DNA from 2 places in the Ensifer sp. CCNWLY38 genome. Region 1 is predicted to be linked to the other one. Evidence: riboswitches for the same ligand, from Rfam matches in the RefSeq annotation. Region 1 holds a riboswitch; the other holds the start of a gene.
What was found. A riboswitch is a leader RNA that binds a small molecule or an ion and turns the genes downstream of it on or off. The one in region 1 is predicted to bind thiamine pyrophosphate.
Positions count from the first base shown of each region.

Region 1 (5,978 bases):
CAGCGCCAAGATCGAGGCGGAGATGCGCGTGATCGCCAAGGGCACGGCGGATGCCTATGGCTGCGAGGTCGAGGTCAGCTATACGCGCGAGTTCGTGCCGCTCATCAACGACCCGGCCTTGACCGGCCACGCCTTTGCCGCGGCGGAAGCGGTGTTCGGGCATGAGAATGTCGCGACGGCCGCTGAGCCGATGACCGGTTCGGAGGATTTCGCGCGCTTCCTCGAGCACGTGCCGGGCTGCTTCGTCTTCATCGGCAACGGCGAGACGTCGGCGCCGCTGCACAATCCGCGATACGACTTCAACGACGACGCCCTGATCTTCGGCGCGCGCTACCACGCCGAAATCGTCAAGCAGAGACTGGCGCCGACTGAGCCCCGGCCATGAACAGAAATCCGCATGAAAGCAGGACAGAGATGCCATTGCATTCCATCGACGCCGCGCGCCTGACCGGGCGCATCCGTGAGCTTGGCGACATCGGTCGCGATCCCCAGGGCCAATTGACCCGATTGGCCGGATCGGACAACGACAAGGCGGGCCGCGATCGCCTCGTCGCCTGGATCGAGGCTGCCGGGCTCGACGTCGCTGTCGACCGCATCGGCAACATCTTCGGCATCTGGCGCGACGAGGGCAATGCCGGCGAGGCGCCCATCATGCTCGGCTCGCATATCGACACGGTGATCAATGCCGGCATCTATGACGGCTGCTACGGCGTTCTTGCCGGACTTGGGGTGATCGAGACTCTAAAGGAGCGGGGCGTGACGCCGGCCCGGCCGATCGTCGTGGCCGCCTTCACCAGTGAGGAGGGCGTGCGTTATGCGCCCGATATGCTGGGTTCGCTGGTCTATGCCGGTGGCCTCACCGTTGAGACGGCGCTCGCGACAGTCGGCACGGATGGCTCGATACTCGGAGAAGAACTGGTGCGGATCGGCTATGCCGGTATTGTCGAACCGGGATTCCTCAGACCTCACGCCTATGTCGAACTGCATATCGAGCAGGGGCCAGTGCTGGAGCGCGAGGGCATGGCAATCGGCGCGGTCGAGAACCTGCAGGGCATTTCCTGGCAGCGGGTGACCATCGATGGCGTCGCCAACCATGCCGGCACGACGCCGATGGCGATGCGCAATGATGCGGGACTTGCCGCCGCCCGCGTCGGTCTGTTCCTGCGCGAGCATATCGCCCGCTCGAACGCGCCGAGCGTGGCGACCATCGGCACCATGCGTTTCGAGCCCGACGCGATCAACGTCATCCCGTCGCGTGCGGTCTTCACCGTCGATCTGCGCGATCCGGACGAGGATCGGCTGCAGGGGCTCGAAGCGGCGCTTGCGGATTTCCTCCTGCGTGTCGCCGCTGAAGAGGGTGTCGAGATATCGGTCGAGCGCCTGGCGCGTTTCCAGCCGGTGGCCTTCGATCTGGGCATTGTCGCCACGATCGAGGCTTCGGCGAAGGCGCGCGGCCTGAAGAGCCGGCGCATGACTTCGGGTGCCGGCCATGATGCGCAGATGATCGCGCGCATCGCGCCAACGGCGATGATCTTCGTCCCGAGCCGCGACGGCATCAGCCACAATCCGCGTGAACACACGGAGCCGGAGGAACTGGTTGCCGGGGCGAACGTACTGCTTGATGTGGTCGAGCGGATTGCTTGCAGCGGCTGGAAAGGCCGTTAGGAATACGCGCGGCGAGAAATATGATGCTCTGTATCCGTAGCTCCGCCGCCACACTCCGGCAGGTCGTGATCGGGACAGACATTTCTCGAATGTAAAGCTCTGACGCCAGTTGAGCTGGTTCTCGCGCGTCAGAACCCGTTCCTACACGCAAATCCGCAGTCCGGTTTCGAGAAATAGCGCAGGTCCCTCTTCGTTGCGACGAAGCTGACTCACTTCAAGGCGCTCTTTTCGTGTCAACGGTCTTCTGCCGGGCAGACGATTCAGGCTGGCTCCGTTCGAAGCGCCTTTCCGGCGTCTGGCGGAAAAGGTTAAGGAAATTGCTGCCGCCGTGCCAGACCTTGCCGCTTGGTCCGTAATCCCGTGAGTCGCGCATCGATGAGTGGGGCTCGCTGTGGCTATCGCTGTCGATGACGGCAGCACCTCCGCCGCCTGCGCCGGTACCGCCGGGAACGCCGCCTACGCCGCTGCCGTCACCGGTGCCCCAACCGCCACCACCCCCATCGCCGCCACCCTCTGTGCCGTTGCTTCCGCCGCTCCCGACGTTTTCGCCACCTTGGTCGCTGCCATCAGTGCCATTTTCACCATTCCCGCCGCCGACATCGTCGTCCGCATGGGCGGCGGAAATCCAGGAAAAACCCGTGGCAAAACTCCCGCTGTCGTCGAGGCGTGGCAGAACTCCAGCGAGTGCCACAAGGCCGCCTATCGACAGGGCCGTCAGTGTCAGCAGGCGTGTCCTCAAGTCATTCTCCTCGTAAATGGCGTTTTTTCGTCGTCTTGCAAGAGTGCCGCAGAAGACGGCAGCTTGGCGTGAATGACGGGTCCGCCGGCGGCGACTTTTGCGTGAACCTTACATATCGTTCAACCGATAAGGGGGCAAGCTGTTCCCCCAGGGCCCAGCATCCGCCTTTCCGTCGGAAGGGACTACGAGGCGTCCCTCCCGACGTGTGCGCTTTAACTCTGAGCTTCGACCTCAGCGACCGGCATATAGAGGTCGCCACCCTCGCGGTATTTCGCGGCCATCGCCTCCAGCCCTTCCTTCTGTGCCTCGGCGCGAATGTCGTGCGAGATCCGCATCGAGCAGAATTTCGGACCGCACATCGAGCAGAAATGCGCGACCTTGTGCGCCTCCTTCGGCAGCGTCTCGTCGTGGAAGTTGCGGGCCGTCTCCGGGTCGAGAGAGAGGTTGAACTGGTCTTCCCAGCGAAACTCGAAGCGGGCGCGCGACAGGGCGTCGTCGCGCACCTGGGCCGCCGGATGCCCCTTGGCGAGATCGGCGGCGTGGGCCGCGATCTTGTAGGTGATGACGCCGACCTTGACGTCGTTGCAATCGGGCAGGCCCAGGTGCTCCTTCGGCGTGACGTAGCAGAGCATGGCTGTGCCGAACCAGCCGATCATCGCCGCACCGATGCCCGACGTGATGTGGTCGTAGCCCGGTGCAATGTCGGTCGTCAGCGGTCCGAGCGTGTAGAACGGCGCCTCGCCGCAGACGGCAAGCTGCTTGTCCATGTTCTCCTTGATCTTGTGCATCGGCACGTGGCCGGGGCCTTCGATCATCACCTGACAATCCTTGGCCCAGGCAATCTTCGTGAGTTCGCCGAGTGTTTCGAGTTCGGCAAACTGCGCCGCGTCGTTGGCGTCGGCGATCGAGCCCGGGCGCAGGCCGTCGCCGAGGGAGAAGGAGACGTCATAGGCGCGGCAGATGTCGCAGATTTCCTCGAAGTGCTCGTAAAGGAAGCTTTCCCGGTGGTGATGCAGACACCACTTGGCCATGATCGAGCCGCCGCGCGAGACGATGCCGGTGACGCGATCGACGGTGAGCGGGATGTAGTGCAGACGCACGCCCGCATGGATGGTGAAATAGTCGACGCCCTGTTCGGCCTGCTCGATCAGCGTGTCGCGATAGACCTCCCAGTTGAGATCTTCGGCAATGCCGTTGACCTTTTCCAGCGCCTGGTAGAGCGGCACGGTGCCGATCGGAACAGGCGAATTGCGGATGATCCATTCACGGATGTTGTGGATGTTGCGGCCGGTCGAAAGATCCATGACGGTATCGGCGCCCCAGCGGGTCGCCCAGACCATCTTTTCGACCTCCTCAGCCATCGACGAGGTGACGGCGGAGTTACCGATATTGGCGTTGATCTTCACCAGGAAGTTCCGGCCGATGATCATCGGTTCGGATTCCGGATGGTTGATGTTGGCGGGCAGGATCGCCCGGCCGCTGGCGATTTCCTGGCGCACGAACTCCGGCGTCACATGGTCGGGGATATGGGCGCCGAAGCTTTCGCCGTCGCGCGCTTTCGCGCGTGCCGCATCGCGGCCGAGGTTCTCGCGGATCGCCACGAACTCCATCTCCGGCGTGATGATGCCGGCGCGGGCGTAGGCAAGCTGCGTTACCGCCTTGCCGGCAGTCGCCTTCAGCGGCGCATGCTGGAACGGGAAGGTCGGCGTCAACCGGTCGCCGCTGGCAAAACCGTTGTCTTCAGGACGGACGATGCGTCCCTCGTAGGTTTCCACATCGCCGCGCCCGACGATCCAGTTGCGACGCAGTCGCGGCAGCCCCGCCTCGATGCTGATCTCCGCATCGTCAGCGGTATAGGCGCCGGAGGAATCGTAGACCGTGACCGGCGGTTCGCCGGACGTCGGATGCAACGCGATCTCGCGCATCGGCACGCGGATATCCGGGTGGAGGACGCCAGCCTTGTGGACCTTGCAGGAGGCGGGAAGCGGGCCTTGGGTGACCGAGAGGGGGGTAGGCTTTGTGGCAATATTCATGACGAGGCTCCAAGTTTGCGATTGGAGACCCAGTTCTGATGCCGGAAGGATGAAAGACGCTCCGCCAGATGCTGGACGCACGGAATCCTGGCTTCGATATCTGCACCGTCCCTACGCCAGTATGAACTGGATCAGGTTCAACGGGTCACTGCGCCACAGCCGGCAAGCCGGCCATCCAGCAGAATCTCAGCCCCTTGCGGGACCCCCCTGGTGAATGCCCAAGAGATAGCCATCGAACGGCACGGGTCGTCAAGCGCGAATTCGCCCGTCGACGAAGATGCAATTTTTGAGTGTATTTTGGCCGCTGGCGAGAGCTAGCTGCCGGATTTTTCCGAAACTCCGCGCTCTGCGTAATCGGCGCGGTTGATGCCGTGGCGCTGGAGCTTGTCGTAGAAGGTCTTGCGCGGGATGCCGAGCGCTTCGATCGTCGCCTTGACGTCACCACGCTGCGCCCTCAGCGCCTCCTTCAGGATCTCGGCCTCGTAGCGTTCAAGCCGCTCCGGCAGCGCGAAACCAGGCTGTTCAACGACTGCAACGGGCTGTCCCAGCGGGCCTTCGACGCCGAGTGCCACGCGCTCAGCAAAGTGCGAGAGTTCGCGCACATTGCCGGGCCAGGCATGGGTCATCAGGTGTTGCTGCACTGCCGGCGAGACGTGAGGCACGTCGCGCTTGAAGCGCTCCGCCGCCCGCGTCAGGAAATGCGAGAAGAGCAGCGGAATGTCGTCGCGACGTTCGCGCAGCGGCGGGATCGAGAGCGTCACCACATTCAATCGAAAGTAGAGGTCTTCGCGGAAATCGCCACGTTGCGCCGGATCACCGAGATCGATTTTTGCGGCGGCGATGACGCGGATATCTACCGGGCGCACCTGGTTGGTGCCGAGCGGCGTGATCTCGCGCGCTTCGAGCACCCGCAGCATCTTGACCTGGGTCGGGGGTGGCATCGCCTCGATCTCGTCGAGGAAGAGCGTGCCGCCGCTCGCGTGTTCGATCCGGCCCACACGCTTCTTCAGGGCACCGGTGAAGGCGCCCTGTTCGTGGCCGAAGAGCTCGCTCTCGATCACCGTTTCCGGCAGCGCGCCGCAGTTCAGCGCCACGAAGTTGCCGTCGCGGCGCCGGCTCCAGTTGTGCAGCAGCGTCGCCACGACTTCCTTGCCGCTGCCGGTTTCGCCGGCGACGAGCACGTCGACATCCGTATCGGCAATGTGCCGGATCGTCTGGCGCAAGCGCTCCATGACAGGCGTCTGGCCGATCAGCGGCAGGCTGTCGCCGGCCGTCTCGGCCGCCCGTTTGAGTGCGCGGTTCTCCATGACGAGACGGCGCTTTTCCAGCGCGCGCCGCACGCTCTGCACCAGCCGGTCGGCGGAAAAAGGTTTTGGGATGAAGTCATAGACGCCGTCCTGCAATGCCTGCACCGCCATCGGGATATCGCCATGGCCGGTCACCAGGATCACGGGCAGGTCGGCATCGAAGGCAGCGATGCGGCGAAAGAGCTGCAGCCCGTCGATGCCGGGCATGCGGATATCGCTGACGACGATGCCGTC
Region 1 is NZ_JBBBBO010000003.1:385,927-391,904, forward strand. It holds gene V7S54_RS08875 (M20 aminoacylase family protein) at 1-385, shown strand, start outside; gene V7S54_RS08880 (Zn-dependent hydrolase) at 415-1,665, shown strand; gene V7S54_RS08885 (hypothetical protein) at 1,880-2,404, opposite strand; gene thiC (phosphomethylpyrimidine synthase ThiC) at 2,617-4,437, opposite strand; TPP riboswitch at 4,528-4,656, opposite strand; gene V7S54_RS08895 (sigma-54-dependent transcriptional regulator) at 4,752-5,978, opposite strand, start outside.

Region 2 (5,978 bases), on a different contig from region 1:
GCCATGGCCGGCGCCAGGATACGGTGGACAAAGGGGAGCGCCATCAGGGCGTTGATCGCGACGATGATGACAGGCGCAAAGCGCGCGACATCGCCGAAGGGGCGAAGGAGCAGGAACCAGCCGGCGCCGAGCACGACAGGCGGCACCAGCAGGATCAGCGAGGTACTGGCGCCGATCGCACCGGCAAGGCCGTGTGCCAGCGCGCCCGCATGGCGTGGCGCGGTGACCGTCGCTGCGGCGCGGATCATCATGGCCGCCATGGCGACGGAGGCGAGTGCCGAGGCGAGCGCGATCGCCGCACTCGTCATCAGCGCCCGGTGCACGTTCGGATCGCGCGCGAGCTTCAGAAGATCGGCCTGCAGGCCGGAGACGACCACCGCAATCAGCGGGGCGATGAGAAAGAGCAATGCCAGGATGATCCAGGCGCCATCGTTGAACCGCGCCGCTGTCGTTGCGCCATCGAAGCGCCTAACCGTGCGGCCGCCGGTCATGCCCTCTTCCGGCTCCGTTGCCAGTCGTCTGAGGATGAGAAGCAGGATACCGGTCATGGCGATCTGCAGGCCGGACAGCGCGATGGCGCGTGGCGGATCGAAATCGAAGCGCAGCGCCTGATAGATCGCGACCTCGATGGTGCTGGCAGCGGGCCCGCCGCCAAGCGTCAGCACGAGCGTGAAGCTGGTGGCGCAGAGCATGAAGACGAGGCCGGCCGCGCCCGGCAGCAGGCCGCGCAGGACAGGCCATTCGATGAAGCGGAAGAGCGCTCGGGAGGGCATGCCGAGATTGGCAGCGCTGCGCCAGTATTCGGCCGGAATGCGCTCGAGGCCGGCCAGGAACAGGCGCGCCGCGAGCGGCATGTTGAAGAAGACATGGGCAAGAAGGATGCCGAACAGGCCATAGATGCTGATCGATTGCTCGAGGCCGAGCCAGCGCAGGCCGGAATTGAGGAAGCCCTGGCGTCCCCAGATCTCGATCAGCCCGAGTGCGCCGACGAGAACGGGCAGGCCGAGCGGCAGCGCCATCAGCCGCAACAGCCAGATCCGGCCGAAAAACTGCGGCCGCCGCGCCAGCGCCCGTGCCACCGGTATCGCGAATAGCACGGACAGCAGAGTGGAAAGGCTAGCCTGCAGCAGCGTGAAGCGGGTGACGCGCCAGATATAGGCATCGAACAGGGTGCCTTCGTCGGTGCCGCCGGTCTGGGCGAGCAAGGCAGCGATCGCCAGGCCGACGAAGAGCAGGAAGGCGCCGAGGCAAAATGCCCCGGCGACAACAGTCATGCGGTTTTCGCGAAGTGCGAACAATCCGGCCTCAGTTCTTGCTCATGGCAGCAAGCCACTCGTCGATCCAGGCCTTGCGGTTCTTCGCGACCTCTTCCGATGGCAGCAGGAAGGTCTTCTCCGGGTTGACCAGCTTGTTGAAGGCGTCCGGCAGCGGCTCCTTAGTCGCTGCGACCGGCATCATCCAGTTGGTCGTCGGGATGATCGACTGGAACTCCGGCCCGGTCATGAAGGCGAGAAACTGTTTTGCCAGTTCTGGCTCCTTGGCATTTTTGGTCATGCCGGCGACCTCGATCTGGATGTAGTGACCTTCCGAGAAGGTGGCCGCCTGGTAGCGCTCGGTGTTCTCAGCGACCATGTGGTAGGCGGGCGAGGTGGTGTAGGAGAGCACCATCGGCGCTTCGCCCTTGGTGAAGAGGCCGTAGGCTTCCGACCAGCCGGGGGTGACCGTGAGAACCCGATCCTTGAGCTTTGCCCAGGCGGCGCCCGCCTCGTCACCGTAGACCGCCTTGACCCAGAGCAGCAGACCAAGGCCCGGCGTCGAGGTGCGCGGATCCTCGATGACGATCTTCTGCGACGCGTCGCCTTCGACCAGGTCCTTGAGGCTCTTCGGCGGTGTCTTCAGGGTCTCGGTGTCATAGACGACGGCGAAATGGCCGTAGTCGTAGGGCAGGAAAGTGTCATCGGAGAAACCGCCCGGAACCTTCAGATCCTTGGCTTCGATGCCATGCTGCGCGAAGAAGCCGGTCGCCTTGGCTTCCGCCACGAGGTTGGTGTCGAGGCCGAGCACGATGTCGGCCTTCGAAGCTTGCCCTTCGAGCTTCAGACGGGTCAAGAGCTCAACGCCGTCGGCGACGCCGACATAGTTGACCTTGCACTCGCAGGTCTTTTCGAAGGCTTCCGCGACCTTGGCGCCCGGACCCCATTCGGTGATGAAGCTTTCGTAGGTGTAGACCGTCAGCGTCTTGTCGGCAGCAGCAGCGCCACTGGCGAAGGCAAGGCTTGCCGCTGCGCTGAGCGCTAGCCGGCTAAGTATTTTGAGCTGTGAAGAATTGGACATGCGAAGCACCTCTCCCAAAGTTCGTTGTTGCACGGGAAAAGGGCGTATCGGTGCGATCGCGTCTAATCCCTCCGCCGGTATGAGCCGGATCAGGTTCCGCGGGTTGGCGTTTTGACGCCTCTCAGCCTCCGGCCGCTTCGCGGTCGGGAGGCACCCCGTTAGAGCGGCAAGAGATTTACCGCTGCGTTGGCTCCATGGCAAGCGGTGTTTGGAATGGCCGATGCATGGGTCGAGCCCATTTTGCGCTGGGCGTTTCCGCCAAACGGTAACTGCGCTATGACACCATCACGCTTAGCCGCAAGGAGGAAACGCCATGCCAGATATGCTCGTTCGACTTTATGCCCTTCCGGCAGAGCCCCAGTCGCGGCTTGGTTCAGGCATCAGCATCCGTCGCGCCATGGCGCCGGAACGCCGTCTGGTGGTCTCCTGGATCGAAAAGACGTTTGGTGCCGGCTGGGCGGGCGAAGCGGAGGCTGCCTTCTCCTCGACCCCGACGCGCATGCACATCGCGGTGCATGACGAAAAGATCGTCGGCTTTTCCTGCCATGACGTCACGGCGCTCGGCTTCTTCGGCCCGACCGGCGTCGATGAAAGCATGCGCGGGCAAGGTATCGGCGAAGCGCTGCTGCTTGCGAGCCTGACGGCGATGCGCGACGCCGGCTATGGCTATGCGATCATCGGTGGCGTCGGCCCGGCGAAGTTCTACGAGCGCGTGGCAGGCGCGATCGAAATTCCCGATTCAACACCCGGGATCTATGCCGGCATGCTGTTCCCGGAACCGGTGCCGGAAGGGCACTGATGGCTACGGCAAATTGCTGCGATCGCAGCGGTTTGCGGTTTTCTTCGTTTTCCTTCCGCGATCCTTTGCGCTATGGGCATTGCCATGGCTCGATCGACCTTCACCATTTTGCTTGGCGGCGCCCTCTCGGTGACCAGCCGGCTGTCAGAGCAGCTCAGCGGCAGCCGCTTCGTTGCCGCTGACGGCGGCATGCGCCATGCGCGCCTGCTCGGCGTCGTGCCGGATGTCTGGGTCGGCGATTTCGATTCGACCGAAGACGCCCTGCTGTCCGACTTCGCCTCGGTTCCACGCGAGCCCTATCCGGCGGCAAAGGCTGCGACGGATGGCGAGATTGCGGTGGAAGCCGCGCTATCTCGCGGGGCCGACCGGCTGATCTTTGCCGGCGCGCTTGGCGGCAGCCGCAGCGACCATGCCTTCCTGCACCTGCTGCAGGCAGCAGCGCTTGCCGAGCGCGGGCTTTCGGTGGTGATGACATCTGGCGAGGAAGAAGCCTACCCGCTGCTGGCCGGTGCGCTCGATCTCGACCTGCCGAAAGGTTGCCTCTTTTCGGTGCTGGGATTGACCGAGCTGACCGGCCTTTCGATCGTCAATGCGCGCTATCCGCTTGATGATTTCACCCTGCCGTTCGGATCGTCCCGAACCGTTTCCAACGTTGCGGAGGGTCCCCTTCGCTTCAGCCTCAAGAGCGGACGCGCCATCGTGCTTGCCCGCCCCTATGATCTTTCCGGAGCCTGAGCCTTGGCGCCTCCCATTCTGAAACTCGACGATATCTTCTTGACCTTCGGCGGCGCGCCGCTGCTTGCCGGTGCCAACCTGCAAGTGGAGCCGGGCGACCGCATCTGCCTGGTCGGGCGCAATGGCTCGGGCAAGTCGACCTTGATGAAGATCGCCGCGGGTCTCGCGGAAGCGCAATCGGGCGAGGTGTTCCGCCATCCCTCCGCGACCATCCGCTATCTGCACCAGGCGCCGGATTTCGACGGCTACGACACGGTGCAGGCCTATGCCGAAGCCGGTCTCGGCCCGAGCGACGATCCCTATCGCGTCGCCTACCTGCTGCAGCATCTGGGCCTAACCGGCGAAGAAGACCCGACGCGCCTTTCGGGCGGTGAGGCGCGCCGCGCGGCATTGGCGCGCGTCATGGCGCCGGAACCTGACATCTTGCTGCTTGACGAACCGACCAACCATCTCGACCTGCCGACGATCGAATGGCTGGAAGATGAGCTTACCCGCAGCCGTTCGGCGCTGGTGCTGATCTCGCACGATCGGCGCTTCCTGGAGAAGGTGTCGACGGCGACCGTCTGGCTCGATCGCGGCCAGTCGCGCCGGCTCGATCGCGGCTTTGGCCATTTCGAAGCCTGGCGCGACGAGGTGCTGGAGGCCGAGGAACTGGAACAGCACAAGCTCGGCAAGGCGATCGAGCGCGAGGAGCACTGGCTGCGCTACGGCGTGACCGCGCGGCGTAAGCGCAACATGCGCCGCCTCGGCGAGTTGCAGACCATGCGGGCGGTCTATCGCGGCCACAAGGGGCCTCAAGGCACCGTGCAGGCAACGGCAGCTGACGCCAAGGAGTCCGGCAAGCTGGTGATCGAGGCCGAAAAGGTCAGCAAGGCCTATGGTGACCGCACCATCGTCGCGCCCTTCTCGATCCGCGTCCATCGCGGTGACCGCATCGGTCTGGTCGGCCCGAACGGTGCCGGCAAGACGACGCTCCTCAAGATGTTGACCGGTCAGATCGAGCCGGACGCTGGCACGGTCAAGCTCGGCACCAACCTCGAAATGGCGACGCTCGACCAGAAGCGCGAAGACCTCAACCTGGACGACACGCTGGCCCATTACCTGACCGACGGCCGCGGCGACAACCTGCTCGTCAACGGCGAGCAGCGCCACGTTACCGGCTACATGAAGGATTTCCTGTTCCAGCCGGAGCAGGCGCGCACGCCGATCCGCGAGCTCTCGGGTGGCGAGCGCGCTCGGCTGATGCTGGCGCGCATCCTTTCGCGGGCGACCAATCTTCTGATCCTCGACGAGCCGACCAACGACCTCGACATCGAGACGCTGGACCTCTTGCAGGAGATCGTCGCCGGCTTTGCCGGAACGGTCATTCTCGTCAGCCACGACCGCGACTTCCTCGATCGCACCGTCACCTCGACGATCGCGCCGGCAAACCCGGAGGAGCCGGATGGCCGCTGGATCGAGTATGCCGGCGGCTATTCCGACATGATGGCGCAGCGCAAGGGCGCGATTGAAGAGAAGCGCAAGGCAGAAAAGGCGGAAAAGGCCAAAGCCGACGCCGCTGCACCCGCCGCCGATGCGCCGAAGGCCGCCAAGGGCAAGCTTTCCTACAAGCAGAAATTCGCGCTCGAAAACCTGCCGAAGGAGATCGCCAAGGCAGAGGCCGAGGCCGCCAAGCGCGAAGAAAAGATGGCTGATCCCAATCTTTTCACAAAAGATCCAAATGCCTTTGCGAAGCTCGCCCAGGAACTGGAGAAGCTTCGTGCGGATCTCGCGCGCATGGAGGAAGAGTGGCTGGAGCTCGAAATGCTGCGCGAGGAGCTCGAAGGCTAGCTGCAACCAGTGACGCGTTGAACGGCGTCAGGGGATATGATAAGAAAAACTTATTATATCATTTGTGAACGATCCTGATGCCCTTCAAACTTGAATCAGAAACCATCGGAATGCTGCTCACGGACGTCTCGCGCCTTTTGCGCGGAGCTTTCGACCGCAAGGTCAATGCCATGGATCTGGGCATCACGCCCGGCGAGGCCCGCACGCTGATCCAGGTTGTGCTCAAAGAAGGCATCAAGCAGGCCGAAATCGCCACCCGTATGGGTATCGAGCCGATGAC
Region 2 is NZ_JBBBBO010000005.1:195,776-201,753, forward strand. It holds gene thiP (thiamine/thiamine pyrophosphate ABC transporter permease ThiP) at 1-1,274, opposite strand, end outside; gene thiB (thiamine ABC transporter substrate binding subunit) at 1,306-2,334, opposite strand; TPP riboswitch at 2,384-2,502, opposite strand; gene V7S54_RS12940 (GNAT family N-acetyltransferase) at 2,648-3,133, shown strand; gene V7S54_RS12945 (thiamine diphosphokinase) at 3,218-3,868, shown strand; gene V7S54_RS12950 (ABC-F family ATP-binding cassette domain-containing protein) at 3,872-5,698, shown strand; gene V7S54_RS12955 (MarR family winged helix-turn-helix transcriptional regulator) at 5,776-5,978, shown strand, end outside.
Region 2: it holds a riboswitch for thiamine pyrophosphate, as region 1 does, so the genes downstream of both, thiB (thiamine ABC transporter substrate binding subunit) here and thiC (phosphomethylpyrimidine synthase ThiC) in region 1, are expected to answer to the same signal.